3 regions of the Embleya sp. NPDC050154 genome follow, and region 2 is predicted to be linked to each of the others. Evidence: predicted binding sites of a transcription regulator. Region 2 holds the regulator's gene; each other region holds the start of a gene.
What was found. Region 2 encodes HrcA, which represses chaperone genes, less so after heat shock. Its sites were predicted from a motif close to TTNGCACTCNGNNNNNCNGAGTGCNAA; they were not measured.

Region 1 (9,633 bases), on a different contig from region 2:
TCCCGGCCGGTCGAGCACCCCGCCGAGGCCCGGGCCGGTGGGCTGCCCCGGGGACACCGGCTGCCCGATCAGCATCGTGGGCGCGCCCGCCACCCGGGTCAGCAGCACCGTGGCCGCGTTCGGGCCGGTCGGCCCGACCCGGCGGCGGACCTCCTCGGGTTCGACCGCCGAGCCGCGCTTCTTGACCGTGAGGTTGCCGACGCCGCGCTCGCGCAACAGGGCCTTGAGCCGCTTCAGATTGAACGGCAACACGTCGGTGATCTCGTACACGCTCGCGAACGCGGTGGCGACCAGCTTGTCCGAGGCGAGGTAGGCGATCGTCTCGTCCACCAGGTTGCCGTCCACCAACTCGCCCACCTCGGCCACCAGGTGCGCCCGGATCACCGCGCCGTCCGGCTCGTAGAGGTAGCGGCGGACCGGGCCCACCGGTGCCCGGCGAGCCGGGCCCGAGGCCAGCGCGGCGCCGGCGGGCAGCACGGTGGCGCGCAGGCCGCCGCGCGCGAGCCGGCCCCACCACAACACCGCCTCCTTGACGTCGCCGCGATCGGAGACCCACTCGGCCTCCATGCCCTCGGGCACGATCTCGTGCGGGATGCCGGGCGCGACCTTGGCCGCGCCGCACGGCACCCGGGCGGCGAGCGTGGTCAGGAACGAGAACGGCGGCGAGTACGCCCGGGGGTCGAAGGTGCGGCCCCGGGCGGTGCGCCGCGCCGGGTCGATCAGCGCCGCGTCGTACCCGCCCAACTCCACCTCGGTCACGTCCGCGCACTCGACGGTGAGCAGGTGCGCCAAGCCCAGCGCGTCGGCGTTGGCCCGGGCGACCGCGCAGGTCAGCGGGTCCAGGTCGACCGCGTGCACGGCGATCCCGGCGCGGGCCAGCGCGAGCGCGTCGCCGCCGATGCCGCAACACAGGTCCACGGCCCGGTCGATCCCGCCGGCCGCGACCAGCCGGGCGGCCCGGTGCTCGGCCACCGAGGTGCGGGTGGACTGTTCCAGCCCATGGGGTGTGAAGTACATCCGCGCCGCGTCCGCACCGAACTTGGCCCGCCCGCGCTGCCGCAGCCGGGACTGGGTGAGCGCGGCGGCCACCAGCTCCGGCGAGTGCTCCCGACGCAGCCGGGTGGCCAACGACAGCTCTTCGCCGATCTCGTGGTCGGCGAGCAGGTCCAGCAGCGAACGGCCCTCGTCGGTCAGCAGCGCGGTGAAAGCTTCGGTGTGCACGCGCCCATTCTCGCCGAGCGCCGCCGGCCCCCGTCGGGAAGGCCACCGGTATGAACAATGCGGTCCGACGCGCTGAATCTGGCACTCTGGTTGACGGAGTGCTAACCGCCACCTAGTGTCTGTGCTGGCACTCTCCCCATGAGTGTGCCAGTGCGATACGAGCAGGTCCGGCACCCGCGACGACGGATCTGTCCCATCGCCGACAGACATTTTTCCGTGAGATCTCCGAAGGGGGAGGTCGCATCGTGACGACCGCCAACACCAAGGTTGCCATCAAGCCGCTCGAGGACCGCATCGTGGTCCAGACGCTTGAGGCCGAGCAGACCACCGCGTCGGGTCTCGTGATCCCGGACACCGCCAAGGAGAAGCCCCAGGAGGGCGTCGTCCTGGCTGTGGGCCCGGGTCGTTTCGAGGACGGTCAGCGTCTGCCGCTCGACGTGAGCGTCGGTGACACCGTTCTGTACAGCAAGTACGGCGGCACCGAGGTGAAGTACAACGGCGAGGAATACCTCGTTCTCTCGGCTCGCGACGTGCTCGCGATCATCGAGAAGTGACATCGCGCTGACGCGCCGGAACCGGTGACGGTTCGACGACCCCGCCCCGGATCGCCCTGCCTTGTCGGCCGGTGGACCCGGGGCGGAGTCGGTTGTACGACGTCGACTAGCAACCTTTAAGGACGAAGACCCTCATGGCGAAGATCCTCCAGTTCGACGAGAAGGCCCGGCGGTCGCTGGAGCGCGGCGTCAACGCGCTGGCCGACACCGTCAAGGTCACGCTCGGCCCCAAGGGCCGCAACGTCGTGATCGACAAGAAGTTCGGTGCCCCGACCATCACCAACGACGGCGTGACGATCGCCCGTGAGGTGGAGCTCGAGGACCCGTACGAGAACCTCGGCGCGCAGCTGGCCAAGGAAGTCGCGACCAAGACCAACGACATCGCGGGTGACGGCACCACCACCGCGACGGTCCTGGCCCAGGCGCTCGTCCGCGAGGGTCTGCGCAACGTGGCCGCCGGCGCGGCCCCGATGGACCTGAAGAAGGGCATCGACCTCGCGGTCGCCGCGGTATCCGAGCAGCTGCTCAAGACCGCCCGCGCGATCGACGGCAAGGAGGACATCGCCGCCGTCGCCGCGCTCTCGGCGCAGGACCAGCAGATCGGCGAGCTGATCGCCGAGGCCATGGACAAGGTCGGCAAGGACGGTGTCATCACCGTCGAGGAGTCCCAGACCATGGGTCTGGAGCTGGAGTTCGCCGAGGGCCTCCAGTTCGACAAGGGCTACCTGTCGCCGTACATGGTCACCGACCAGGAGCGTATGGAGGCCGTCCTCGACGACCCGTACATCCTGATCCACCAGGGCAAGATCTCGGCCATCGCCGAACTGCTGCCGCTGCTCGAGAAGATCATCCAGGCCGGCGCGTCCAAGCCGCTGCTGATCGTCGCCGAGGACGTCGACGGCGAGGCGCTGTCGACCCTGGTCGTGAACAAGATCCGCGGCACGTTCAACGCCGTCGCGGTCAAGGCCCCGGGCTTCGGCGACCGCCGCAAGGCGATGCTGGAGGACATGGCGATCCTGACCGGTGGTCAGGTCATCGCCCCCGAGGTCGGCCTCAAGCTCGACCAGGTCGGCCTGGAGGTGCTGGGCAGCGCCCGTCGCATCACCATCACCAAGGACGCGACCACCCTGGTCGACGGCGCCGGCGACGCCGCCGCGATCGCGGACCGGGTCAAGCAGATCAAGCGCGAGATCGACGACACCGACTCCGACTGGGACCGCGAGAAGCTCCAGGAGCGCCTCGCGAAGCTGGCCGGCGGCGTGTGCGTGATCCGTGTGGGCGCGGCCACCGAGGTCGAGCTCAAGGAGAAGAAGCACCGTCTCGAGGACGCGGTCTCCGCGACCCGCGCGGCCATCGAGGAGGGCATCGTCGCCGGCGGCGGCACCGCCCTGGTGCACGCCGTCTCCGTGCTCGCCGACAACCTCGGCCAGACCGGCGACATCGCGACCGGCGTCGCGGTCGTGCGTCGCGCCGCGGTCGAGCCGCTGCGCTGGATCGCCGAGAACGCGGGCCTCGAGGGCTACGTCATCGTCAACAAGGTGCAGGAGCTCGGCATCGGGCACGGCTTCAACGCCGCGACCGGCGAGTACGGCAACCTGGTCGACTCGGGCGTCATCGACCCGGTCAAGGTGACCCGTTCCGCGCTGCAGAACGCCGCGTCGATCGCGTCGCTGCTGCTCACGACCGAGACCCTGGTCGTCGAGAAGCCGGCCGAGGAAGAGCCCGCCGCGCACAACCACGGCGGCCACGGCCACTCGCACTAGTTCCACCCGCGACACCTCGCGACACCCCGACGGGCCCGACCGCTTCGCAGCGGTCGGGCCCGTCGGCCTTTCCGGTGCCGGCCCGATCTGCGAGAGTGCCGGGAGCCGTCAACTGACGGACCGTCAGGAGTCGGCCGGGCGACTGCCGTCGAGCGCCGTCGGTCGAGCACCATCGAAGGAGAGACATGGGTACCTACGCGATCACCGGAGCGGCCTCGGGTCTGGGCGCCGCGACCAAGGCCCGGCTGGAGGCGGACGGCCACCGGGTGATCGGCGTCGACCTGCACGACGCCGACGTCGAGGTGGACCTGAGCACGGCCGAGGGTCGCGCCGAGGCGATCGCCGGGGTCACCGAACTGTCCGGCGGCGCGCTCGACGGCTTCGTGCCCTTCGCGGGTCTGGCGGCGGCCACCGGGCGCCCGGGCGGTCTGCTCGTGTCGGTGAACTACTTCGGCGCGATCGCGCTCCTGGAGGGGCTGCGTCCGCTGCTCGCGGCCGGCACGAACGCGTCCGTCGTGCTGATCAGCTCGAACTCGACGACCGCCCAGCCGAACTGGCCGGTGGAGGTGGCCGAGTTGTGTCTGGCGGGCGACGAGGCGGGCGCGACGGCGGCGACCGAGGCGTTCGGCGAGTTCGCCGCGCTCCAGGCCTATCCCGCGACCAAGGCCGCGCTCGCGTGGTACGCGCGGACCAAATGCGCCGAGTACATCGCCGACGGCATCCGACTGAACGCGATCGCGCCGGGTCTGATCGAGACGCCGATGACGGCCGAGGGCCGCAAGGACCCGTTGACCGCCGAGGGCATGGAGATGTTCCTGAACACGATCCCGGCCGGCCGCGGCGGTCGGCCGGAGGAGATCGCCGCGCTGGTGGCGTTCCTGCTCGGCGGCGAGTCGAGCTTCTTCGTCGGTTCGGTGGTCTTCTGCGACGGCGGCACCGACGCGGCGTTCCGGGGCAAGGACTGGCCGAAGGTGTGGGAGATGGACATGTCCGCCCTCCGGTAGGCGATCGCGAGCGCCTCGGCGTTGCTGTGGTGACACGTGCCGCGGCTCGTGGTGACACGTGCCGGGCCGCGCCCAAGCTCGGCGGCCCGCCCCCGGATCCGGGGGCGGGCCGCCGAGCTTGGTGTGTGTCTCAGTGCGTCACGGACGCGCCGCCGGCCGCGGCGGCCGCGCGTTCCGCGGCGACCCCGTGCCGGCGGTCGCTGTCGAGTTCGACCCGTTCGTCCTCGGTGAGCCCGCCCCATACGCCATACGGCTCGCGCACCTTCAGGGCGTGCGTGGCGCACTGGCGACGGACCGGGCACCGCATGCAGACTTCCTTGGCCGAAGCCTCTCGGGCGACCCTGGCGGCGCCTCGCTCGCCTTCGGGGTGGAAGAACAGTGCGCTGTCGACTCCGCGACAGGCTGCCGAGAGCTGCCAGTCCCACAGATCGGCGTTGGGGCCGGGGAGTCGCGAGAAATCAGCCATGACTCGTCCCTCTTGCTTATCGCGTACGAGTTGTCGGTGAGCAGGGTTGCCACCTCGGGTGCAGACCGTGCAGAACAGTCGTGATCAAGCGATCAGAAGTAGGTGCGACTGTGTCACGAATTGATCAGTTCCAATCCTAATTCCCACTTATGCACTGAAAGCAGAAAAAATTACTCACTCTGGTGGGTCACGGGCACCGGTGGGTGCGCTTCGGTGGGATTCGACGAGGGGAAGCGGTGGAAGGTGACGTTGGGTACGCGAGCGATCACCCACGCGTGTCCTCGGGCTCGGTCGCCTCGTTGTCGTAACGGCGGAGCGGAACTCCCCCCGTAACCCTTTCGAGTGATGCTCGTTGGGGTGGGTGAAGCGGTTGGCGATGGAGGCGGTCGGGGCCGGACCCCGAGTCACCGTCCTCCGGGACCGCCGCAAAGGAAACGGTACGTACAGGCGTGGAGGCTCAACGTGACGCGGATCCACTGCGGAGGCCGGCGATGACGACCGTCCTGGTCTGCGACGATTCCCCGCTGGTTCGGGAGACCCTGCGGCGGGCGGTGGCCACGGTCCCCGGCGTCGAGAGGGTGACGACGGCCACGAGTGGCGAGGAGGTACTGCGGCGCTGGGGCGCGGAGCGGTCCGATCTCGTCCTCATGGACGTGCGGATGCCCGGGCTCGGCGGCGTCGAGGCGGTGCGCCGCCTCCTGGCCGGCGACCCCGGCGCACGGGTGATCATGCTGACGATGGCCGAGGACCTGGACGGCGTGGCCCTCGCGGTCGCCGCCGGGGCTCGGGGATATCTGCACAAGGACGCGTCGCGCGCGGAGTTGCGCGCGACCGTCTCCCAGGCGCTCGCCGACCCGACCTGGCGGCTCGCGCCCCGGCGTCTGCGTTCGCCCGACATGGGCGTGGCGCCGACCCTGACGGCACGTGAGATCCAGGTGCTCGAAGGGATGAGTCACGGGCGCAGCAACGCCGAGATCGGGCGCGAGCTGTTCCTGTCGGAGGACACCGTCAAGACCCACGCGCGCCGGCTGTTCAAGAAGCTGGGCGCGTCCGACCGGGCCCACGCGGTCGCGCTCGGATTCCGGTGGGGACTCGTGCGATGACGCACGCACGCGAGCACTCCCCCGACCGTGAGGGGCCCGAGGGTCGCCTCCCGGGTGGGCACGGTCGGTGGGGACTTGTGCGATGAGGCGTGTGCCGACGGCCCCCGACGGGCGAGGGTCCGTGCGGTGATTGCCGTTGCCCGGGGGGCCGGATGAGTCCCCCGGGTCGGCATGGCCGCGATTCGGTCGCCGATCCCTGCATACTGAATGGCATGGGTGGGACCCCCGAGCGAATGCCGGACGAGCCGTACGAAGCACACGCGCAGGCCGACGACGGCATGCGTGCCGTCGTGGTTCGCGCGGTCCAGGGGGACGTGCAGGCGACCGACGAACTGCTCGCGTACGTGCGACCCCTGGTGTTGCGCTACTGCCGGGCCCGGCTCGGTCGGGTCTCCGGCGCCGAGCACGCGGCGGACGACGCCGCGCAGGAGGTCTGCCTGGCCGTGTTGTCCGCGCTGCCGCGCTATCGCGACGAGGGCCGCCCGTTCGAGGCGTTCGTGTTCGGCATCGCGGCACACAAGGTGGTCGACGTGCAGCGTGCCGCGATGCGCGGCGCGGTACCCACGTGCGATCTCCCGGAGGCGGTGGACGACCATCCCGGTCCCGAGGACCAGGTGGTGCGGCGCAGTGACGCCGCGCACGCCCGGGCCCTGCTCGGCCGTCTTCCCGACAACCTGCGCGAGTTGCTCGTGCTGCGGGTCGCCGTCGGGCTCTCCGCCGAGGAGACCGGGCGGGCGATGGGCATGTCGCCCGGCGCGGTGCGGGTCGCGCAACACCGTGCGCTGACTCGCCTGAGGGCGTTGGCGGGCGAGGAGAAGACCGCGTGAGCGGCGGCGGTGTGCGGTTCGGTGGCCGATCCGGCACCGCCGACCTGGGCCTGCTGCGGCAGGACGACGAACTCGTCGAGCAGTTGCGGCGACGCCGTCCCACGCCCGCCCAGGACCGGATCGCCAGACTGTTCGACGCGCTGCTCGCCGAGGTGGACGGCACCGCGGCGAACCGGCGCCGGGCGGTGCCCGACCGCTGCTGAGGCGGGTCGGGAATGGCGCGGACCCGGTGCGCGGTTGTGCTCACCATCGGCAAGCGGGCTCGAAGCACCGCGTGGGGCCAGTAGCATGAACCCTCAATCCACCCATCCGCTTGCCGAGAGCGCGTTTCCGCCGTACCCGGGGACCCGCCCTGTTCGGGGAGCGGGCCGGCGGAGCGATCCATCGGAATACCTTCGGAAGGTGTCATGAGTCTCACGGCCGACGGCGTACCCGAGAAGTTCGCGATGCTCGGGCTGACGTACGACGATGTCCTGCTGCTGCCGGGCGCGTCCGACGTCGTGCCGAGCGAGGTGGACACCTCCGCCCGGGTCACCCGCAACATTCGCGTCCGGATCCCGCTGTTGTCCTCGGCGATGGACACCGTGACCGAGGCCCGAATGGCGATCGCCATGGCCCGTCAGGGCGGCGTCGGCGTGCTGCACCGCAACCTCTCGATCGAGGACCAGGCCGCGCAGGCGGACACGGTCAAGCGCTCCGAGGCCGGAATGGTGCTCGACCCGATCACCATCGGCGCGGACGCCACGCTCCAGGAAGTCGACGCGCTGTGCGCGCGGTTCCGGATCAGCGGCGTCCCGGTCACCGACGACAACGGTCGGCTGCTGGGCATCGTGACCAACCGCGACCTGCGCTTCGAGGTCGACCACTCGCGCCGGGTGCGCGACATCATGACCCCGATGCCGCTGGTTACCGGCAAGGTCGGCACCACCGGCGACCAGGCGATGGAACTGCTGCGCCGGCACAAGGTGGAGAAGCTGCCGCTGATCGACGACGCGGGCAAGTTGCGCGGTCTGATCACGGTCAAGGACTTCGTCAAGAGCGAGCAGTACCCGAACGCGACCAAGGACGCGGACGGCCGACTGGTGGTCGGCGCCGCGATCGGCACCGGTGACGACAGCTACCGCCGGGCCCAGGCGCTGGTCGAGGCCGGCGTCGACTTCATCGTGGTGGACAGCGCGCACGGCCACTCGCGCAACGTCCTGGAGATGATCGCCAAGGTCAAGGCGAACACCAAGGTCGAGGTGATCGGCGGCAACATCGCCACCCGCGACGGCGCGCAGGCGCTGATCGACGCGGGCGTGGACGGTGTCAAGGTCGGCGTCGGCCCGGGCTCGATCTGCACCACCCGGGTGATCGCGGGCGTGGGCGCGCCGCAGGTCACCGCGATCTACGAGGCGGCCCAGGCCGCCCGCGCGGCGGGTGTGCCGGTGATCGGCGACGGCGGCCTGCAGTACTCCGGCGACATCGCCAAGGCGATCGCGGCCGGCGCGGACACGGTGATGCTCGGCAGCCTGCTCGCGGGCTGCGAGGAGAGCCCCGGCGACCTGATCTTCATCAACGGCAAGCAGTTCAAGTCCTACCGGGGCATGGGCTCGCTCGGCGCGATGCAGTCGCGCGGCCAGGCCAAGTCCTTCTCCAAGGACCGCTACTTCCAGGACGACGTGCTCTCCGAGGACAAGCTGGTCCCCGAGGGCATCGAGGGCCAGGTGCCCTATCGGGGCCCGCTCTCCGCCGTCGCGCACCAGTTGATCGGCGGCCTGCGCGCGTCGATGGGCTACGCGGGCGCCGCGACCGTCACCGAGCTCCAGGACAAGGGCCGCTTCGTGCGGATCACCTCGGCCGGGCTCAAGGAGTCGCACCCGCACGACATCCACATGACCCAGGAAGCGCCGAACTACCACTCGCGCTAGATCGCGCCACACCCCGAGGGGCTTCGTCCGTACCGCGGGCGGGGCCTCTCGCCGGTTTGCCCGCCCCGTACCCTGGGATACGGGTTTTCCCATCCACCGATTCCAGCAGGAGAGGCGCAACGTGACTGAGGTCGAAATCGGCCGGGGCAAGCGTGGCCGGCGTGCCTATCACTTCGACGACGTCGCCATCGTCCCCAGCCGGCGGACCCGGGACCCCGAAGAGGTCTCGATCGCGTGGCAGATCGACGCGTACCGGTTCGAGCTGCCGTTCCTGACGGCGCCGATGGACAGCGTCGTGTCGCCGCAGACCGCGATCGAGGTCGGTCGCATGGGCGGCCTGGGCGTGCTCAACCTCGAAGGGCTGTGGACCCGCTACGAGGACCCGACGCCGCTGATCGAGGAGATCGGCGCGCTGGACGAGGACGCGGCCACCCGGCGGATGCAGGAGATCTACGCCGAGCCGATCAAGGAGGAGCTGATCGGCGCGCGGATCAAGCAGATCCGCGACTCGGGCGTGGTCACCGCCGCGGCGCTGTCGCCGCAGCGCACCGCGCAGTACCACAAGGCCGTGATCGACGCGGGCGTGGACGTGTTCGTGATCCGCGGCACCACGGTCTCGGCCGAGCACGTCTCCGGGCGCGCCGAGCCGCTGAACCTCAAGCAGTTCATCTACGACCTCGACGTGCCGGTGATCGTCGGCGGTTGCGCGACCTACCAGGGCGCTCTGCACCTGATGCGGGCCGGCGCGGCCGGGGTCCTGGTCGGCTTCGGCGGCGGCGCGGCGC
Region 2 (9,633 bases):
CCGGGCCGAGGCCGAACACGATGGTGTGTTCGTCGATCGCGTCCACATAGCTCTTCTGGTTGAGCGTCTTGGGGCGGATCGTGCGGCCTCGGTTGGACAGGATGTTGAGCGTCATCACCTCGGCGGGACCGTGTCCGTCGTTCGAGCGGACCATCGCCACCGAGCGCTCGACCGCCTCCTCGTTGAGCGGCTGGCCGGTGCGCACGATGACCAGGAGTTCGTCGAAGAGCCGGCGGACCAGGGCCACGTCGGCCTCGGTACCGGAGACGGTGACCTCGTTGCCTCTGACGTGGATGTCGGCCTCGGGGAACCCCTGCTCGACCACTCGCAGGAACGAGTCGCCGGAACCGAGGAGCGCCACCATGGGGTGCTTGGCGGGGATCGTGATCTTCGCCTGGGCCTGCGCGGTCGGAGTTTCGCGCCGGGTGTCTCGCGCGGTGTTCTCGGAGCTCGCGCCTCGCGCGTTCGTCGTGGGAGCCATGGGCGGCCTTGGCGGCCTGATCACGCCTCATTTCCGTGCTCGGGAAGCGGTTCGATGTTGCTCAATGGTAACTCTCCGGGCGTGGCGGACCCGGAGATTATTCCGGTACCGGACGCCGCCTGGGGACCTCGATCCGATCCAGGTCGTGCGCCGCGACGGTGTCCGGGAAAACCTCGCGGGCCTGCTCCAGGAGCGGCCCCACGTCGGTGTAGCGCTGGGAGAAGTGGGTCAGCACCAGCCGGCGGGCGCCCGCCTCGGCGGCGATCCCCGCCGCCTCGCGCGCGGTGAGGTGGCCGACCTCGCGCGCGAGGTCGGCGTCGGCGTCGGCGAAGGTGGACTCGCACACGAGCAGGTCCACGTCGCGCGCGAGCTCGACCGCGGCCGGGCACAGCCGCGTGTCCATCACGAAGGCGAACTTCTGCCCGGGTCGAGGCGCGCTCACCTGCTCCAGGGTCACCGCGCCGACCCGGCCCTCGCGCTGGATCCGGCCCACGTCCGGGCCGGATATGCCCAGTGCGGCGAGCCGCTCGGGCAACATCCGACGGCCGTCCGGCTCGACCACGCGGTAGCCGTACGACTCGACCGGGTGCGACAGCCGGCGGGCGTGCAGGGTGAAGGGCCCGGCGGGGAGTTCGACGTGTTCTCCCGCCAACGGGTGTTCGATCAGCACGGCGGTCTCGTGGAACGCGGTCGCGTGGTGCAGGCGATCGAACCACTGTTGCCCACTGGCCGGGTAGTGCGCGGTCACCGGATGCGGCACGCGATCCAGCGACATGCGCTGGATCACGCCGGGGAGGCCGAGACAGTGGTCACCGTGGAAGTGCGTGACGCAGATCCGGGTGATGTCGTGCGCGGCCACCCCGGCGTGCAACATCTGCCGCTGGGTGCCCTCACCGGGGTCGAACAACAACCCCTCGCCGTCCCAACGCAGCAGGTAGCCGTTGTGGTTGCGCTGCCGTGTCGGAGCCTGGCTCGCGGTGCCGAGGACGACGAATTCCCTGGTGGACACGTTCGACTAGCCGGGAGGCCAGCTCAGCCCGCGGCCGCCGAGCAGGTGCGCGTGCACGTGGAACACGGTCTGGCCGGCGCCGGCGCCGGTGTTGAAGACGATCCGGTAGCCGGACCCGGCGATGTCCTCGGCGGCGGCGACTACCGCCGCCTCGGCGAGCAGCGTGCCCGCCAGTTCGGGTGCCTCGGCGCCCAGTTCGCCCGCGCTGGCGTAGTGCGCGCGCGGGATGACCAAAACGTGCGTGGGCGCCTGCGGGTTGATGTCCCGGAAGGCCACCACGTCCTTGGTCTCGTGGACGATCGTGGCCGGGACGTCGCCGGCGAGGATCTTGCAGAACAGGCAGTCGGCCTGGGGTTCCCCCGCAGCCATGGGTGCCTCCATCGGGTCCGAGTCGATCACGGGCGGTCGCCCCCGATCGTAGTCACGTCCCGCGCCCGGTGCTTCAGGCCCAGCGGCCGGAGCGGGCCAGCAGGACGGACGCGGCCGAGACGCCGGCCGTGGAGGTGCGCAGCACGGTCGGGCCGAGCCGGTAGGCGGTCGCGCCGGCGGTGGCGAACGCGGCCAGTTCCTCCGGGGACACCCCGCCCTCGGGACCGACCACCAGGACCAGATCGCCCTCGGTCGGCGTCGCGGCGGTCGCCAGCGGTTCGGTCGCCGCCTCGTGCAGGACGCCCGCGAACGCGGCGGCGCCGAGCAGGGCGGTGACCCGGCGCGTGCTCATCTGCTCGGTCACCTCGGGCAGGTGCGGCCGGCGGGCCTGCTTGCCCGCCTCGCGGGCGGTCGAGCGCCACTTGGCCAGGGCCTTCGCCCCACGCTCACCCTTCCACTGGGTGATGCAGCGGGAGGCGGCCCACGGCACGATCACGTCGACGCCGACCTCGGTCATCGTCTCCACCGCGAGTTCGCCGCGGTCACCCTTGGGCAGCGCCTGGACCACCACGATCCGGGGCGTGGGGGCGGGTTCCTCGGTGCGCGAGTCGACGTCGACGTACAGCCTGTCCTTGCCCTCGGTGCGGTTGACCGTGCCGTACACGGCCAGTCCGGCGCCGTCCGCCAGGACGACCGGCTCACCGGCGACGAGCCGGCGCACCGTGACGGCGTGCCGGCCCTCGGCGCCGTCGAGGACGACCTGCCGGCCGTGCCGGATGGCGTCGCCGGGGGAGAGGAAGACGGGGGCGCTCAAGCGCATGCCTTTCGGGCGGCGGCCATCTCGTCGACGAGCCGGCTGATCACCTCTGCGGCCGGCTCCTCGCGGGCGAGGCGCCAGCCCTGACCGGCCCACAGGGCCAGGCCGTCGGCCTCGCCCCGGGCGGCGGCGGCCTTGCGGATCGGCGAGACCAGGTGGTGGACGAAGGGGTAGACCCCGGGAGCCTCGGCCTCGTGGCGGGCCACGAAGCCGTTGCGCAGTCCCCTGGCCCAGCGGCCGGAGAACGCGCGGGTGAGCACGCTGCGCTCGAACGCCGGGTCGGCGAGCGCGGCTTTGTGCGCGGCGGGCGCGCTGCCCTCCGGGCAGCGCAGGAAGGCGGTACCCAGTTGGGCCGCGCTCGCGCCGGCGAGCCGCACCGCCTCGATCTGTCGGCCGGTCATCAGGCCGCCCGCGGCGATCAGCGGCAGCTCGGTCTCGGCGGCGATCAGCGTGAGCAGGGTGAGCAGGCCGTACGGGGCGGGCGCGTCGGGGTTGGCGAATCCGCCCTGGTGGCCGCCGGCCTCGGCGCCCTGCACGCACAGCGCGTCGACCCCGGCGTCGGCGGCGGCGCGGGCCTCCTCGGGCGTGGTGACGGTGGCCACGGTCAGCGTGCCCGCGGCCCGCAGCGCGGTGATCGCCTCGGTGTCGGGCAGGCCGAAGGTGAAGCTCACGACCGGGACCGGGTGGGCGAGCAGCAGTGCGAGCTTGGCGTCCCAGTCGTCGCGTTCGCAGCCGGGGGCGGGCGTGCCGACGGTGCCGCCGTAGTGGGCGGCGGCCCGGGTGAGCGAGGCCGCGTAGCGCCGGGTCAGCTCGTCCTGGGCGCGGGTGGGCGTGGGGTGCGGCATGAACGCGTTGACCCCGAAGGGGGTGTCGCCGACCAGCGTGCGCAGTTCGTCGATCTCGGCGGCCAGCTCGTCGGCCGAGCGATACCCGGCGGCCAGGAAGCCGAGCCCACCCGCGCGGACCACCGCCGCCGCGAGCGCGGGTCCGGCGGCGCCGGCCATCGGCGCCTGCACGATCGGCAGTGCGGTGAGCCGGGTGGGGTCGGTATTCGTCGGCATCATGCTCCCCGTTCGCTCGGTGGGCTCGGCTCGGCTCGTGTCGCCCGGCCCAGCCTAGGGAGTGTCCGACGGCGGACGGAGCCGCCGTCCCCTCGCCGACGCGCCGCGGGTGCCGAAGCGGCCGAAAATCGGCCCGTCCGACACCCGCGACCACGAAACCGCGCGCGGCGCGCCCTCGGGCGCGCCGCGCATCGTCTCAGCGTCCGTTGAACGCGTCCTTGAGCCGGGAGAACAGGCCCTGCTGGCCCGGCGTGAACTGACCCGAGGGGCGTTCCTCGCCGCGCAGCTTGGCCAGCCGGCGCAGCAGTTCCTCCTGCTCGGGGTCGAGCTTGCTCGGCGTCTGCACCTCGACGTGCACGATCAGGTCGCCCCGGCCGCCGCCGCGCAGGTGGGTGATGCCGCGCCCGTGCAGCGGGATCGACTGGCCCGACTGGGTGCCGGGGCGAATGTCGATCTCCTCGGTGCCGTCCAGCGTCTGCAACGGCACCTTGGTACCCAGCGACGCCGCCGTCATCGGGATGGTGACCGTGCAGTGCAGGTCGTCGCCGCGCCGCTGGAAGGTGGTGTGCGGGACCTCGACGATCTCCACGTACAGGTCGCCGGCCGGGCCCCCGCCGGGGCCGACCTCGCCCTCGCCCGCGAGCTGGATCCGGGTGCCGCTGTCCACGCCCGCCGGGATCTTGACGGTGAGCGTGCGCCGCGCGCGAATCCGGCCGTCGCCCGCGCACTCGGGGCACGGGTGCGGGACCACGGTGCCGAAGCCCTGACACTGCGGACACGGCCGCGACGTCATGACCTGGCCCAGGAAGGACTTGGTGACCTGGCTGACCTCGCCGCGACCGCGACACATGTCGCAGGTCTGCGCCGTGGTGCCGGGCGCCGCGCCCTCGCCGTTGCACGTGTTGCACGTGACGGCGGTGTCCACCTGGATCTCGCGGGTGGTGCCGAACGCGGCCTCTTCGAGGGTGATCTCGATCCGGATCATCGCGTCCTGGCCGCGGCGCGTGCGCGAGCGCGGACCGCGCTGGCTGGCCTGGCCGAAGAACGCGTCCATGATGTCGCTGAAGCCGAAGCCGGCTTGGCCGAAGCCGCCGCCCGCGCCGCCCCCGGAGGACAGCGGGTCGCCGCCGAGGTCGTACATCTGCCGCTTCTGCGGGTCCGAGAGGACCTCGTAGGCGTTGTTGATCTCCTTGAACCGGTCCTGCGTCTTCGGGTCCGGATTGACGTCCGGGTGCAGCTCCCGAGCCAGCCGGCGGAAGGCCTTCTTGATTTCCTCCGGGGTGGCGTCCCGCCGCACCCCGAGGACCTCGTAGTAATCGGTAGCCAACTCTACGACTCCGCGAGGATCTGTCCGACGTACCGTGCCACGGCGCGCACCGCTCCCATCGTTCCGGGGTAGTCCATTCGGGTCGGCCCGAGCACCCCGAGCTTCGCCAGCGTTTCCTGCCCACTGCCGTATCCGACGGCGACCACCGAGGTCGCGGCCAGTCCTTCGTGCATGTTCTCGTGTCCGATCCGCACGACCATGCCCGGGTCGGTCGCCTCGCCCAACAGGCGCAGCAACACGACGTGTTCCTCCAGTGCCTCCAGGACCGGGCGGATCGTGTTCGGGAAGTCCATACCGAAGCGGGTCAGGTTGGCCGTCCCGGCCAGGACGACCTTCTCTTCCTTGTGTTCGACCAGGGTGTCGAGCAGCGTGGCCAGGATGCCCGCCACGATCGGCCGTTCCTCGGCGGTGAACGGCTCGGCGAGGTCCTGGACCAGCAACGGCACATCGGCGAACCGCTTGCCGGTGATCCGGCTGTTCAGTCGCGCGCGCACGTCGGCGAGCAGGTTCTCGCCGACCGGGCCGGGGGTGTCCATCACCCGTTGCTCGACTCGGCCGGTGCTGGTGATCAGCACGAGCATGACGCGCGTCGGCGCGAGGGTGAGCAGCTCGACGTGCCGGATCGTCGAGCGGGTCAGCGAGGGGTACTGCACGACGGCCACCTGATGGGTGAGCTGCGCGAGCAGCCGCACCGTCCGGCCCACCACGTCGTCCAGGTCCACCGCGCCGGCCAGGAACGTCTGGATCGCCCGGCGCTCGGCGCCCGACAGCGGCTTGACACCCGCGAGCCGGTCGACGAACAGCCGGTAGCCCTTGTCCGTGGGCACGCGGCCGGCGCTGGTGTGGGGCTGCGTGATGTAGCCCTCCTCCTCCAGCGCGGCCATGTCGTTGCGAATGGTGGCCGGGGAGACCCCGAGGTTGTGTCGGTCCGCGAGCGCCTTGGAGCCGACCGGCTCCTGGGTCGCCACATAGTCCTGCACGATGGCGCGCAGCACGTCCTGCTTGCGATCGTCGAGCATGGTGCGCACCTCCTGACCCGTTGTTCCGCCCGTTGCCTGTCCCGTTCGCGGCGGTTCGTCACGCTGGTTGGCACTCCGTCCCGCCGAGTGCCAGTGTACGGGTCACCCGATCCGGACCGTACCCCTGAGTCCGTGCCAAGGTTGACGCATGGTACGCGCCGAACAGCCGAAACACGCCACCTGGGAGCCGATCGGACCGGGCGTCCTGCGCCGTCGGCTGCCCGGCCTGGAGCTGAATGTGGCGGTCGTCACGGGACGCGACGGGATCCTGCTCGTGGACACCGGATCGCACGACCACGAGGCCGCGAATCTGCTGGCCTCGCTGGCTCGTGAGCTGCCCGCGCACGACCTGCCCGACCGGGTGGTCGCGGTGGTGAACACGCACGGTCACTTCGACCACTGCTTCGGCAACGACGAGGTGCTGCGCGCCTTCCCCGACGCCGAGGTCTGGGGCCACGCGGACCTGCCGGACTATCTGGAGCGGTACGCCGAGGCCGGTCGCGCGAGCGGCATCTCGCACGGCTTCGACCCGGATCTGATGAACGCCGCGCGGATCGTGCCGCCGACCCGGCTGGTGGCCCGCGAGCAGCCGGTGACCGTGGACCTCGGTGGGCGCGGGGTGGTGTTGTACGCGCCGGGCCGCGGACACACCGATCACGACCTGGTCGTGCACGTGCCCGACTGCGGTGTGCTGATCGCCGGCGACATCGTCGAGGAGAGCGGACCGCCGCTGTTCGGCTCGGACGCGTTCGCCGCCGAGTGGAGCGATTCGCTGGCCCGGGTGCGCGCGCTGGACGCGAGTGTCTGGCTGCCCGGACACGGCGCGGTGGTCGACACGGAGTTCGTGATCCGGCAGAACCGGTGGCTGGCCGACGTCGCCGCCGGGCGCGTCGTACCGGACTGACGGACCGTCACCCGGCTAGCGTCACCGTCATGCGCAGTTACGGACCCGAGTCGCTGATCCCGGGATGGAAGAAGGACAAGCCCGTCCCGGAGGTCGCGGCCGATCGCGATCTGGTGGTGGAGGAGGCGTCCACCGGCTTCTGTGGCGCGGTGGTCCGGGTGGAGAAGACCCCTGAGGGGTTCACCGTCACGCTGGAGGACCGGCACGGGCGGCTGCGGGTCTTCCCGATGGATCCGCGCGGGTTCCTGATCGACGGCGAGGTGGTCACCCTGGTCCGGCCGCGCGCGCCGGGGCCCGCGCGTGCCCCCGGGCGGACCGCGTCGGGTTCGGTCGCGGTGGCGGGTGTCCGGGCCAAGGTCGCGCGGGCGGGCCGGATCTACGTGGAGGGCCGACACGACGCCGAGTTGGTCGAGCGGGTCTGGGGCGACGACCTGCGGATCGAGGGCGTGGTCGTGGAATACCTCGAAGGCATCGACGATCTCCCGTCGCTGGTACGCGAGTTCGGGCCGGGTCCGGATCGACGGCTGGGCGTCCTGGTGGACCACCTGGTGCCGGGCTCGAAGGAGAGCCGGATCGCCGCGCGAGTGACCGGCGACCATGTGCTCGTGGTGGGACACCCCTATATCGACGTGTGGCAGGCGGTCCGGCCGGCGTCGGTGGGCATCGCGGCTTGGCCGGACGTACCGCGCGGAGTCCCGTGGAAGGAAGGGGTCTGCGCGGCGCTCGGCTGGCCGGTCGACCCGCCGCGGGCGTGGCGTCGGATTCTCGCGGCGGTGGATTCGTACCGCGACCTGGAGCCGGCGCTGCTGGGACGGGTGGAGGAGCTGATCGACTTCGTGACGGCGCCGTCCGAGGTGTGAGTCCCGGGCCGGCGCTAGCGTGCTCGGATGCGACAGGAACAGGTCACGCTCGTGCTGCCGGGCTCGGCCGGCCCCAAGCCGGGATTTCACCGATGCCGGAGCGGCGCTGCTCGCGCTGCGGCGGGAGGCGGACAAGGCGATGCGGGCCGGCTTCGTCCGGCTGGGCGGGGCCGAGGACGAGGTGGTGTTGGAGTTCCTGCCGCCCGGCAAGACCTCGTCGCGGGGGCTGGACCTGCACCCGGACGGGCACACCGTGGTGGTCGGCTACGACGGCGCGATCCGACTGGTGGACGTGGCCACGGGGGAGCGGCGCACGGTGCACGCCGTGCCGGCGGCCGAGCGGCTGACCGATATCGGCGGCGTGTTGTTCGACGCCGGCGGAACGGCCGTGGTCTACACGATCGGCGGCGCGACCCGCCGGTTCGACCTCGACACGGGACGCGAGGAACAACTGGCCTGCTACCGGCAGTTCGAGGACGCGCTGTTCAATCCGTACGTGGTGCAGCCGTCCTGGGACACGGCCCGCGAGCGGCTCGTGGTCTTCGACGCGGGCGACCTGGTGCAGGTGCTGGACGGCGCGGGCAAGCCGGTGTGCGAGGTGTCGACGGCGTCGCCGACCACCGAGTGCCGCGGCGCGGCGCTGTCCGCGTCGGGCCGGCTGTTGGCGGTGTGGCGGGTGAGTCGCGGCGTGGTCTACGGGCATCGGGACGCGACGGAGGATCCGACCAACGAGGTCGAGGTGTGGGACGTGGCGGCCGGCCGGTTGACCGCGCGGGTGCCGCTCGCGTGGGAGATCGGCGAACTGGGCTTCGACCCGAGCGAGACGCTGCTCGTGGTCAACCGGGGCCGGGTGCACGGACCGTTCGCGATCTCGATCGAAACGGGCGAGCCGGCCTGGCAGTTCGACAATCCGCACCACCCGAACGGCTGGGGCACCTGCTACGCGTGGGCCTACTCCCCCGACGGCCGTCGGCTCGCGGTGGGCGGCCATCGCACGAGTGCGCTGCACATCTACGACGCGGACCTGCGCCAGGCCGACGCGCGGGCCCTGCCCGGCTACGACGACCAACGCGTGCGCCGCCTCGTCTTCTCCGCCGACGGCACCCTCCTGGCCACCGGCGGCGACTTCGGCCGAGTCTTCGTACGGCGGGTGTAAAGCACGCGCCGTACGCACCTTCCTGCGTTTCATACGTAGTTCGAGGTATCCAACGTCATCGAGAATGGGACGGGCAGTTCGATCTCCTTACCGAATGGTCCCGTTTGGAGCAACGTGTAGTCGTCGCCTTCTAGTTCGGAGAACAGCGTCACTTTGCCCCGCTCTCGATCCACGAGTAGGTACAACGGAATCCCACTACGTGCGTAACTGCGGCGTTTGGCCTCTCGGTCGATCTCGGCTCGTTGTGACGTGACCTCCACGACCAGGGCTACGCCGGTGCAGGGCATCCACGATTCCGCCCCGCGAAACAGGCTCAGGGCCCTGGGTGCGAACGTGCCGTCGGGAATGACGTGATTGCTCGGGAGGGCACCGGCACTGTCGACCCTGAGACCCTTGTTCCCGGAAAAATGCATAGGTGTCTCGGCGCCTGCCGCGATCTGATCCACCAACTCGGCAATGATGTGCTCGTGGTCCCCCAGCGGCGGCGGCGTCACAACAATCTCCCCCTCGATCAGCTCGGCGCGGAAGCCCAGGGGGGTGTCCAACGCCAGGAAGCCGTCCAGGATGACGTCCTCCTGCGCGGGGATCTCGTGTGCCATAGCCGACATTCTGAACCCCTTCCGTAGTCGA
Region 3 (9,633 bases), on a different contig from region 2:
AGTCCTCCCCCAACTCCTCGAACGCGCCCGCCTCGCGCGAGAGCACCAGCGCGCAGCCCCCGTGCGCCTCGTCCAGCAGCGAGACCACCGGCACCTCCTTGGCGACCAGGTTCATCCCGTCCCGGATCGGGTTCACCAGCGCGACGTCGGCCAGTCGGTACGCCGCGAGCGAGCGCGGGAAGTCGTCGTTGACGTGCAGGATCAGCGGCTGCCAGTCGCCGGTGCCGAACTCGTCGTCGATCTCCTTGGCCACCCGCTGCACGGCGGCGGTGTACTCGCGGTACTCCGGGAGGTCGTGCCGCGAGGGGTAGGCGAACGCGACGTGCACCACCCGGCCGAGCCATTCCGGCCGGGTGCGCAGCAGTTCGCGATACGCCAGCAGACCGCGAACGATGTTCTTGGACAGTTCGGTGCGGTCCACCCGGACGATCACCCGGCGATCGCCCACCGCCTCGCGCAGCCCGGCGAGTCGGGTGTCCACGTCGGCGCGGGAGGCGCGCTCGCGCAGGAAGTCGGCGTCCGCGCCCAGGCCGTGCACACCGATCTCGGTCACGTGGCCCGCGTGCGTGACGGTCATCGCGTCCCGGTCCACCACCGCGTCGAGCACGTCCGCGCAGCAGTCCAGGAACGCGAGCGCCCAGCGCCGGGTCAAAAAGCCCGCGTGGTCGGCGCCGAGCACGCCCTCCAGGACGAACCGCGCGATGTCGTCGGGAAGCAGCCGGAAGTAGTCCGGCGGCGCCCACGGGGTGTGCGAGAAGTGCCCGATCCGCAGGTCCGGACGCAGCCGGCGGAGCAGCACCGGCACCAGGGTGAGGTGGTAGTCCTGCACGACCACCTTCGCGCCCTCGGCGGCCTCGTCGGCCAGTGCCTCGGCGAAGGCCTGGTTGTACGCCTCGTAGGAGGCCCACTCCTTGCGAAAGCGCGCGTCGAAGACCGGCTTGGACGGGGTGTCGTAGAGCAGGTGGTGGACGAACCACAGGGTCGAATTCGCTATGGCGTTGTAGGCCCGCGCGAAGGTGCCCGGATCGATGTCCAGCATCCGTACGGCCAGGCCACCGGTGTCGTGACCGGCCAGATCCAGCCGGCCCGAGGGGGCGGCCCGGGTCGCGGTGCGATCGGCCTCGCCCAGCGCCGAGCACACCCACACCGCGCCGGTCCCCTGGCCCGCGGTGGACAGTCCGGACACGAGTCCGCCGCCGCCGCGACTGACGGACAGCGTGCCGTCGTCCTCCAGTGAGAAGGACACGGGACCGCGATTCGAGGCGACCAGGACACCAGCGGGAGGGGGAGCACTCATGCCCCGACCCTAGCCACGCTTCCCGGTGCGCAAACCCGGCCCGATCGCCCCCGCGGCTCGAACGGTGTGGCGAGTATCACGTGCGCTTGTCATTACCGGGAGTAGCGGGGGTGTGCTTTCTCTTGACTCGTCGGGCCGATCCCGCCCGGGTTCGACCGGGGCTCTCCCCGCGGACCCGGTCGTTGGACGGGGTCCGAAAAAGGGCGACGGGGCAAGGGGGAATCGGGAATGGGCAACAATCGTGGCCTGGCCGCGGGCGCCGTGGCCGCCGCGTTGATCCTGGCGAGCGGCGCGACACCCGCGGTCGCCGAGGGCGACGGCGCGTGCAACGACGGCGACGCGTGTCTGTACTACAACTCGAACGCCAAGGGCGCGCGTTTCGACCATCGGTACAACGTGGCCAACTACTCGGGGTACCGGTTCATGCCGTCCCCGGACGGCAGCAGCGGCGCGTGGACGGCGGTCAAGAACAACGCGGCGTCGGTGTGGAACAACGATCCGACGCACATCCTGCGGATCTACTACGGCAGCAACTATCAGGGCCCGGTGCAGGAGATCGGTCCGAAGTCCACGGCCAATCTCGATCCGGCGCTGAAGAACAACAACGCGTCGGGCAGTTGGACCGCGCAGTAGTGCGCCCGCGCCGCGTCCCGGGCCCCGTCCTGGTGGGCGTCGTGCTGGGCGTCGTGTTGTGCGCCGCGTCGGCGGGGTGCACCGCGAGCGGCGAGCGCGCGGACCCGGCGGCGCGGGCGCCCGGCCGCGCCGACCCGTCGCTCCCGCCGCCGGGCGCGGTCCCGCCGGCGGGCGAGGTGGCCCGGCTCGACCTGCCGATCGCGGCCTACCTGCCGACCCCGGAGCAGCGCGCCCGGCAGACCGCGGCCGAACAGGTGCTGATCCGGGCCTGCCTGGGCCGGCTGGGCCTGACGTATCCGACCCCCGCTACGGCGGACACCGAACCGGTGCTGCGCTCGCGCACCGAGCGCCGGTACGGGGTGGGCGACCCGGTCGAGGTGGCCGGCTGGGGATTTCGGCCGCCGGGAGTGGCGAAGGCGGGCGACAAGCCGAGCGCACCGGCCCTGGGCCGCGAGCTGGAGGTGGCGCTGTACGGCGCCGCGGCGGCGGACGGGCTGCCGCCGGCGCCGACCGAGGGCAGCGATCGGCCGGGACCGGGCTGCCTGGGAGAGGCGCGGTTCGCCCTCGGCGTCGATCCGGCGCTGGAGCGCGCGGCACTGCCGAGCCGGCTGGATGTGGAGTCGTTCGAGCGCTCGCGCGCGGATCCTCGGGTACGGCAGGTGCTCGCGCTGTGGTCGACGTGCATGCGGGGGAAGGGGTTCGACTACCCCGATCCGTTGGCGGCGGGCGGCGATCCGGCCTGGGACACGCCCGTGCCGAGCGCGCGCGAGATCGCGGCGGCGACCGCGACGGTGGCCTGCCGGGCCGAGCACAACGTCGCGGGCACCTGGTACGCGGTCGACGTGGCGTATCAGCGACAGGCGATCGAGCGTGAGGCCGCGGCGCTGACCCGGGTGCGGGCGGCCCGGGAGAACACCGTGCGCAAGGTCGCGGAGGTGCTCGGCAACTGAGCCCGCCGGCCCCGCCCGGCGATCAGCGCTCGACCAGGCGGGTTCGTGCGCGGTAGGCGGGCACGGTCGCCATCGCCGGCCGCTCCCGGGCCGCGACGTCGTGCGTACGCAGCCGGAAACCGCCCTCGTCCCGCTCGAACTGGGTCAGCGCGGTGCTCAGCTCGACCGGGTGCGCGCCGTTCGGGCCGCGCCGCAGCCGGCGCTCGACGGCCTGGAGTATCTCCGCCGCCATCCGGCCCAGCCCGGCCTCGTCCTGGTGGTTGTGCCGGCGCACCCCCACGTCCACCTGGGCCATCGCGTCCAGGCCGACCAGGCGCAGGGTGTCCACGAGCATCGCGGTCTCGACGCCGTAGCCGCACGGGAAGGGCAGTTGTTCCAGCAACGAGCGGCGGGCCGCGTACTCGCCGCCGAGCGGCTGGACGAAACCGGCGAGTTCCGGCCAGTGCAGGTTGAGCAGCGGACGCGCGACCAACTCGGTCACCCGGCCGCCGCCGGCGGGCACGATCGTGTCGCCGATCTCCAGCGGCCGGTCGTACATCGCCTTGACCAGTTGCACCGAGGTGTCGGTGAGCAGCGGGCCGAGGATTCCGGTGACGAAGTCGGCCGAGAAGTCCTTGAGGTCGGCGTCCACGAACGCGACGATGTCGCCGTCGGTGACCAGGAGCGAGCGCCACAACACCTCGCCTTTGCCGCGCACGGCCGGGATCGCGGGCAGGATGTCGTCGCGGTGCACGACCCGCGCGCCCGCGTCCGCCGCGATCCGGGAGGTGTCGTCGACCGATCCGGAGTCGACCACGACCAGTTCGTCCACCAGCGGCGCGCGCTCGATCAGCTCGGTGCGGACCACCTTGACGATGTCCCCGACGGTCGCCGCCTCGTTCAACGCCGGCAGGACGACGCTGACCCGAGTGTCTCGTTTGGCGTCAAGAAGCTTGTCGACGGGCCAGTCCGCGGCGACGGAGGACCGTCGTCGAAGCCAGGCGCTCACCTCGGGCTGCACGTTCGAAATCCCCTGTCGTCGCCGGTGTTCCGGCCTCGGTCACGGCCACCCTCCATCGTCTCGCGAGGTGGACCGGATGATCGACGCGGCACCGGTTCGGTTACAGTCGTCGTCACCGGTAACGACGATCGCACGTCGTGCCGGACAAACGCGGACCGGCCACCTCGCGAAGGGTGTGTCCACCGCCATAGCAGCTCATCCAGAGGGGCAGAGGGAACGGCCCGTTGAAGCCCCGGCAACCATCCGATCGTCATTCCTCGTGACGCGCTTTCGGCGCGAGCGAGCACCGGCGGATCGGACAGGTGCCAAGTCCGGCCCGTGGAACCCCACGGGTAAAGATGAGGACAGAAAGGCCCTCGCCATGGCGACACCCACCGCCACCCGTTCCACCAGCGCCACCTCCACCTCCTTCGGTCCGGCCGTCGCGCTGTCGTGTCGCGAGTGCGGCGAACGCACCGAACTGGGTCCCAAGTACGCCTGCGAGTCCTGTTTTGGCCCGCTCGAGGTGGCCTACGACTTCGGCACCGTCACACGTGAGCAGATCGAGGCCGGCCCGCAGAACATCTGGCGCTACGCGCCGCTCCTGCCGGTGTCCGCGGACGTCGCGTCCCGGCCCAATCTGAACCCCGGTTTCACCAAGCTGGTCCGCGCCGAGAACCTGGGCCGCGAGCTGGGCATCGCGAAGCTGCACGTCAAGGACGACTCGGGCAACCCGACGCACTCCTTCAAGGACCGCGTGGTCGCGATCGCCGTCGAGGCCGCGCGCACGTTCGGCTTCACCACCCTCTCCTGCTCCTCCACCGGCAACCTGGCCGGCGCGGTGGGTGCCGCCGCCGCCCGGGCGGGCCTGCGGAGCTGCGTGTTCATCCCCTCCGACCTGGAGGCCGGCAAGGTCGTCACGGCGGCCGTGTACGGCGGCGAGCTGGTCGCCATCGAGGGCACCTACGACGAGGTCAACCGGTTCTGCTCGGAGCTGATCGGCGACCCGGCCGGTGAGGACTGGGGCTTCGTCAACGTCAACCTGCGGCCGTACTACGGCGAGGGTTCCAAGACGCTCGCGTACGAGATCGCCGAGCAGCTCGGCTGGCGGCTGCCCGAGCAGATCGTCATCCCGATCGCGTCGGGTTCGCAGCTCACCAAGATCGACAAGGGCTTCCGCGAGCTGATCGCGCTGGGGCTGGTCGAGGACGCGCCGTACAAGATCTTCGGCGCGCAGGCCACCGGGTGCTCCCCGGTGGCCGCCGCGTGGAAGGCCGGCCACGACGTGATCCGCCCGGTGCGGCCGGACACGATCGCCAAGTCGCTCGCGATCGGCAACCCGGCCGACGGCCCGTACGTGCTGGACGTGTGCAAGCGCACCGGCGGCGCGGTGGAGGACGTCACCGACGCCGAGGTGGTCGAGGCGATGAAGCTGCTGGCCCGCACCGAGGGCATCTTCGGCGAGACCGCCGGTGGCGTGACCGTCGGCTGCCTGCGCAAGCTGCTCGCGTCCGGCGCGCTGGACCCGGACGCCGAGACGGTCGTGCTCAACACGGGCGACGGCCTCAAGACGTTGGACGCGGTCACGCCGACCACCGGCGCCACCGCGACCATTCGACCCACTCTGGAATCCTTCCGAAAGGCCGGCCTGGCATGAGCGTCTCCGTTCGCATCCCGACGATCCTGCGCACCTACACGGGTGGGGCGGCCGAGGTGTCCGTCGAGGGAAGCACCCTCGCCGAGGTCCTGGACGCCCTGGAAAAGGACCACACCGGAATTCGCGCACGCATCCTCGACGACGAGGGCAAGCTGCGCCGCTTTGTGAATCTGTACGTGAACGACGAGGACGTGCGCTTCGCGGACGGTCTCGCCACCACGATCCCCGACAACGGCAGCGTTTCGATCATCCCGGCGGTCGCCGGCGGTTGCTGACGCGATAGGCGACCTTGTCGATCTTCATCGGCACGGATCACGAAACGGAACCGAGAAATCCGCCGTCCGGAGCACCGGGCGGCGGATTTCCTCTCTCCCCGGCCGACGTGCGTTACACGTGTTTACCCGGGTCCATTTCCCCGCTTTGGCGGCGTTGCGTCGGTAAACCCGTGGTCGAGATCACACCCGATATGTATCGAAAGTCGTTTTCCTGACGTATTGAAATACGGCTTTCCTGGTGATTCACGAAGAATGCGAGCTTTATTCACTCGGGAATTCTCGTCCGATTGACCTGTTGCTCCGGGCATCCGTCCGGATACATTCAGCCGCGGTCGTAGCGGAAGGCCGGGTCCTTCTGGATACGAACCCGGAGCTGCGGCGTGCAGTATCCGTGAAAGGGCCAGTAACAGGGGAGTTAGGAATGGCTCAGGGCGCCGTCAAGTGGTTCAACGCGGAGAAGGGGTACGGCTTCATCGCGGTCGACGGTGGTGCGGACGTTTTCGTCCACTACAGCGCGATCCAGATGGACGGGTACCGGACGCTCGAGGAGGGGCAGCGAGTCGAGTTCGAGATCTCGCAGGGGCAGAAGGGGCCGCAGGCCGACATGGTCCGCGTCACCGCCTGAACCAGGGGGCATCCGCTCCTCTGCTTGAAACGGTCCACACCACGGACTGCACGACACATCGCAGCACAACACTTGTCCCGATCTCTCGTCCGGCCTGTTGTCCGATGGTCGGATCGGATGCGTATCGGGTGTGATCAGCGACCGGGGCCCGGCCTTCCCGCCATGCGGGGGCCGGGCCCCGGTCGTTGTACGTGCGGCCGTGCGGACCCGCGCTTCGTGCGACACGCGCGGGGGTGTGCGCGGACGGGTCGGGACCGGCCGTTGCGCTTGCACTCGGCATGGTCGAGTGCTAATCATTGGCGTTAGCACTCTGGATGTGAGAGTGACAGAAACGGACCGAGCCGGTGAGGCTCGGCACCCGTGAGGGAGGGATCCTCGCGGTGGTCGGGTCGTCCGTCGCGGGCACCTGTGCGGTCCGGCACTCACCCCCGTTCTGGGAGGACTTCACCACATGGCCAAGATCATCGCGTTCAACGAGGAAGCGCGCCGCGGCCTCGAGCGCGGGATGAACCAGCTCGCCGACGCCGTCAAGGTCACGCTGGGCCCCAAGGGCCGCAACGTCGTGCTCGAGAAGAAGTGGGGTGCGCCCACCATCACCAACGATGGTGTGAGCATCGCCAAGGAGATCGAGCTCGAGGACCCGTACGAGAAGATCGGTGCGGAGCTGGTCAAGGAGGTCGCGAAGAAGACGGACGACGTCGCCGGTGACGGCACGACGACCGCGACCGTCCTCGCCCAGGCGCTCGTACGCGAGGGCCTGCGCAACGTGGCCGCCGGCGCGAACCCGATGGCCCTCAAGCGTGGCATCGAGAAGGCCGTCGAGGCCGTCTCCGAGCAGCTTCTCGCGCTTGCCAAGGACGTCGAGACGAAGGAGCAGATCGCCTCCACCGCCTCGATCTCCGCCGCGGACCCCCTGATCGGCGAGATGATCGCCGAGGCCATGGACAAGGTCGGCAAGGAAGGCGTCATCACCGTCGAGGAGAGCAACACCTTCGGTCTCGAGCTCGAGCTCACCGAGGGCATGCGCTTCGACAAGGGCTACATCTCGCCGTACTTCGCGACCGACATGGAGCGCATGGAGGCCGTCCTCGAAGACGCCTACGTGCTCATCGTCAACTCGAAGATCACCTCGGTGAAGGACCTCCTCCCGCTGCTGGAGAAGGTCATGCAGTCGGGTAAGCCGCTCATGATCATCTCCGAGGACGTCGAGGGCGAGGCCCTGGCCACGCTCGTCGTCAACAAGATCCGCGGCACCTTCAAGTCCGTCGCCGTCAAGGCGCCGGGCTTCGGCGACCGTCGCAAGGCCATGCTCGGCGACATCGCCATCCTCACCGGTGGCCAGGTCATCTCCGAGGAGGTCGGCCTCAAGCTCGACACCGCGGGTCTCGAACTCCTCGGCCGCGCCCGCAAGGTCGTCGTCACCAAGGACGAGACGACCATCGTCGACGGTGCCGGTGACTCGGACCAGGTCGCGGGTCGGGTCAACCAGATCCGCGCCGAGATCGAGAACTCGGACTCGGACTACGACCGCGAGAAGCTCCAGGAGCGTCTCGCGAAGCTGGCCGGCGGCGTTGCCGTGATCAAGGCCGGCGCCGCGACCGAGGTCGAGCTCAAGGAGCGCAAGCACCGCATCGAGGACGCGGTGCGCAACGCGAAGGCCGCCGTCGAAGAGGGCATCGTCGCCGGTGGTGGCGTGGCCCTGCTCCAGGCGTCGACCATCGCGTTCGACAAGCTCGAGCTGGACGGCGACGAGGCGACCGGCGCGAACATCGTGCGCCTGGCCGTCGAGGCCCCGCTCAAGCAGATCGCGGTCAACGCCGGCCTCGAGGGCGGCGTGGTTGTGGAGAAGGTGCGCAACCTGACCCCGGGTCACGGCCTCAACGCCGCGACCGGCGAGTACGTGGACCTCATCGCCGAGGGCATCATCGACCCGGCGAAGGTCACCCGTTCCGCGCTGCAGAACGCCGCGTCGATCGCCGCGCTGTTCCTGACCACCGAGGCTGTCATCGCCGACAAGCCGGAGAAGAACCCGGCCCCGGCCGGCGGCGCTCCGGACATGGGCGGCATGGACTTCTGATCCGCTGAGGATCGGTAGACCCGCACGGTCTTGACGCGAGAGGCGGTCCCCTTCGGGGGGCCGCCTCTTTCGCGTTCCCGGGACGGATTGCGGCGGTGTTCGAAGCGTGTTCGCTCGTTCGAGTGGCGGTGGCGACTTACCCTGAAATGGTCTCCGGGCGGCACATAGCGTCGCTCCTGCTACAGCGCGGACCGAGGTGGATGAGGTGGACGACATGACCGCACCCGTGATCGAGGCGAGCGACACCTGGCACCGACTGGTGTCCACGTGGCAGGAGCTGGACGTGCCCGACGGCTGGCGCGCCGAGATCACGGGGGGAAGCATCGTCATGTCGCCACCGCCGGCAAATACGCACAATCTGATTGCGTCCCGCCTCCAGCGGGCGTTGCTTACGGTCACCCCGGAGAACTGTGAGATCTTCCAAACGCTCGGTGTGAGTATCGCGCCGATGTTTCGGCTCTACATCCCGGACGTCGTCGTGATGCCGGTCGACGACATCGGGTTGGATCCCGAACACGACACGGCGCCGACCCCGGCACGGTGCGCCCTCCTCATCGCCGAGATCACCTCCAAGGACAATGCGGACCACGATCGGGTAACCAAGCTCGAGGCCTACGCCCGGGCCCAGGTGCCGCTCTACCTGCTCATCGACCGCTGGGACAAGGAGGGTCCTTCCGTGAAGCTCTTCTCCGCGCCCGACGGCAGGAGATACCACGGGGAACTCCGGGTATCGATCGGCGAGTCGATCACCATCCCCGAGCCTTTCGGAATCGACCTCGATACGTCGCTCTTCGGGGTCTGATTCGACTCGACCGATATTGGCCGGCGTCGGCGGCACCTCGCTCGTAGGCTCGTGGTGCGACTCCGGGAACTACGCGTTCCTTCTGTCTTGGCGTACAAGCGCTTTTGGGGTGCTTGGGGTTCGAATCCCTATCCGGGACCCGTGACCTGCCCGGAGTCGCGTGCCATCGCACCCGGGGAACTGCGTGTTCGTACAGAGCCGTTTCCCATGGGTCGGAAGCGGTCCCAGGTTCGTCCGGGGACCACACACCGGACCCGCGACCTGCCCCGGGTGCCCACGGGGGAGCCTTTCGATGACCGAGATCACCCGCGCCCTGAGCGCCGACAATCCGGCCCGCG

Region 1: groES (co-chaperone GroES) is a predicted target of HrcA. The motif match lies at 1,300-1,326, and genes of this name have one in related genera.
Region 3: groL (chaperonin GroEL) is a predicted target of HrcA. The motif match lies at 6,683-6,709, and genes of this name have one in related genera.

What each region holds. Positions count from the first base shown of each region.
Region 1 covers NZ_JBITJP010000025.1:19,371-29,003, reverse strand. The annotation lists gene ACIBSV_RS38600 (methyltransferase domain-containing protein) at 1-1,221, opposite strand, end outside; gene groES (co-chaperone GroES) at 1,467-1,775, shown strand; gene groL (chaperonin GroEL) at 1,910-3,538, shown strand; gene ACIBSV_RS38585 (SDR family oxidoreductase) at 3,724-4,542, shown strand; gene ACIBSV_RS38580 (WhiB family transcriptional regulator) at 4,673-5,008, opposite strand; gene ACIBSV_RS38575 (response regulator transcription factor) at 5,500-6,111, shown strand; gene shbA (RNA polymerase sigma factor ShbA) at 6,345-6,938, shown strand; gene ACIBSV_RS38565 (hypothetical protein) at 6,935-7,141, shown strand; gene guaB (IMP dehydrogenase) at 7,346-8,848, shown strand; gene ACIBSV_RS38555 (GuaB3 family IMP dehydrogenase-related protein) at 8,970-9,633, shown strand, end outside.
Region 2 covers NZ_JBITJP010000005.1:69,739-79,371, reverse strand. The annotation lists gene ACIBSV_RS12405 (PhoH family protein) at 1-364, opposite strand, end outside; gene ACIBSV_RS12400 (ribonuclease Z) at 579-1,490, opposite strand; gene ACIBSV_RS12395 (histidine triad nucleotide-binding protein) at 1,497-1,859, opposite strand; gene ACIBSV_RS12390 (16S rRNA (uracil(1498)-N(3))-methyltransferase) at 1,933-2,673, opposite strand; gene ACIBSV_RS12385 (NAD(P)H-dependent flavin oxidoreductase) at 2,670-3,737, opposite strand; gene dnaJ (molecular chaperone DnaJ) at 3,934-5,064, opposite strand; gene hrcA (heat-inducible transcriptional repressor HrcA) at 5,067-6,083, opposite strand; gene ACIBSV_RS12370 (MBL fold metallo-hydrolase) at 6,232-6,987, shown strand; gene ACIBSV_RS12365 (DUF3097 domain-containing protein) at 7,017-7,847, shown strand; gene ACIBSV_RS12360 (WD40 repeat domain-containing protein) at 7,987-9,003, shown strand; gene ACIBSV_RS12355 (Uma2 family endonuclease) at 9,033-9,602, opposite strand.
Region 3 covers NZ_JBITJP010000054.1:2,630-12,262, forward strand. The annotation lists gene ACIBSV_RS49875 (trehalose-6-phosphate synthase) at 1-1,297, opposite strand, end outside; gene ACIBSV_RS49880 (peptidase inhibitor family I36 protein) at 1,526-1,930, shown strand; gene ACIBSV_RS49885 (hypothetical protein) at 1,915-2,880, shown strand; gene ACIBSV_RS49890 (glucosyl-3-phosphoglycerate synthase) at 2,903-3,880, opposite strand; SAM riboswitch class I at 4,073-4,225, shown strand; gene thrC (threonine synthase) at 4,242-5,516, shown strand; gene ACIBSV_RS49900 (ubiquitin-like small modifier protein 1) at 5,513-5,791, shown strand; gene ACIBSV_RS49905 (cold-shock protein) at 6,213-6,416, shown strand; gene groL (chaperonin GroEL) at 6,868-8,493, shown strand; gene ACIBSV_RS49915 (Uma2 family endonuclease) at 8,708-9,295, shown strand; gene ACIBSV_RS49920 (hypothetical protein) at 9,588-9,633, shown strand, end outside.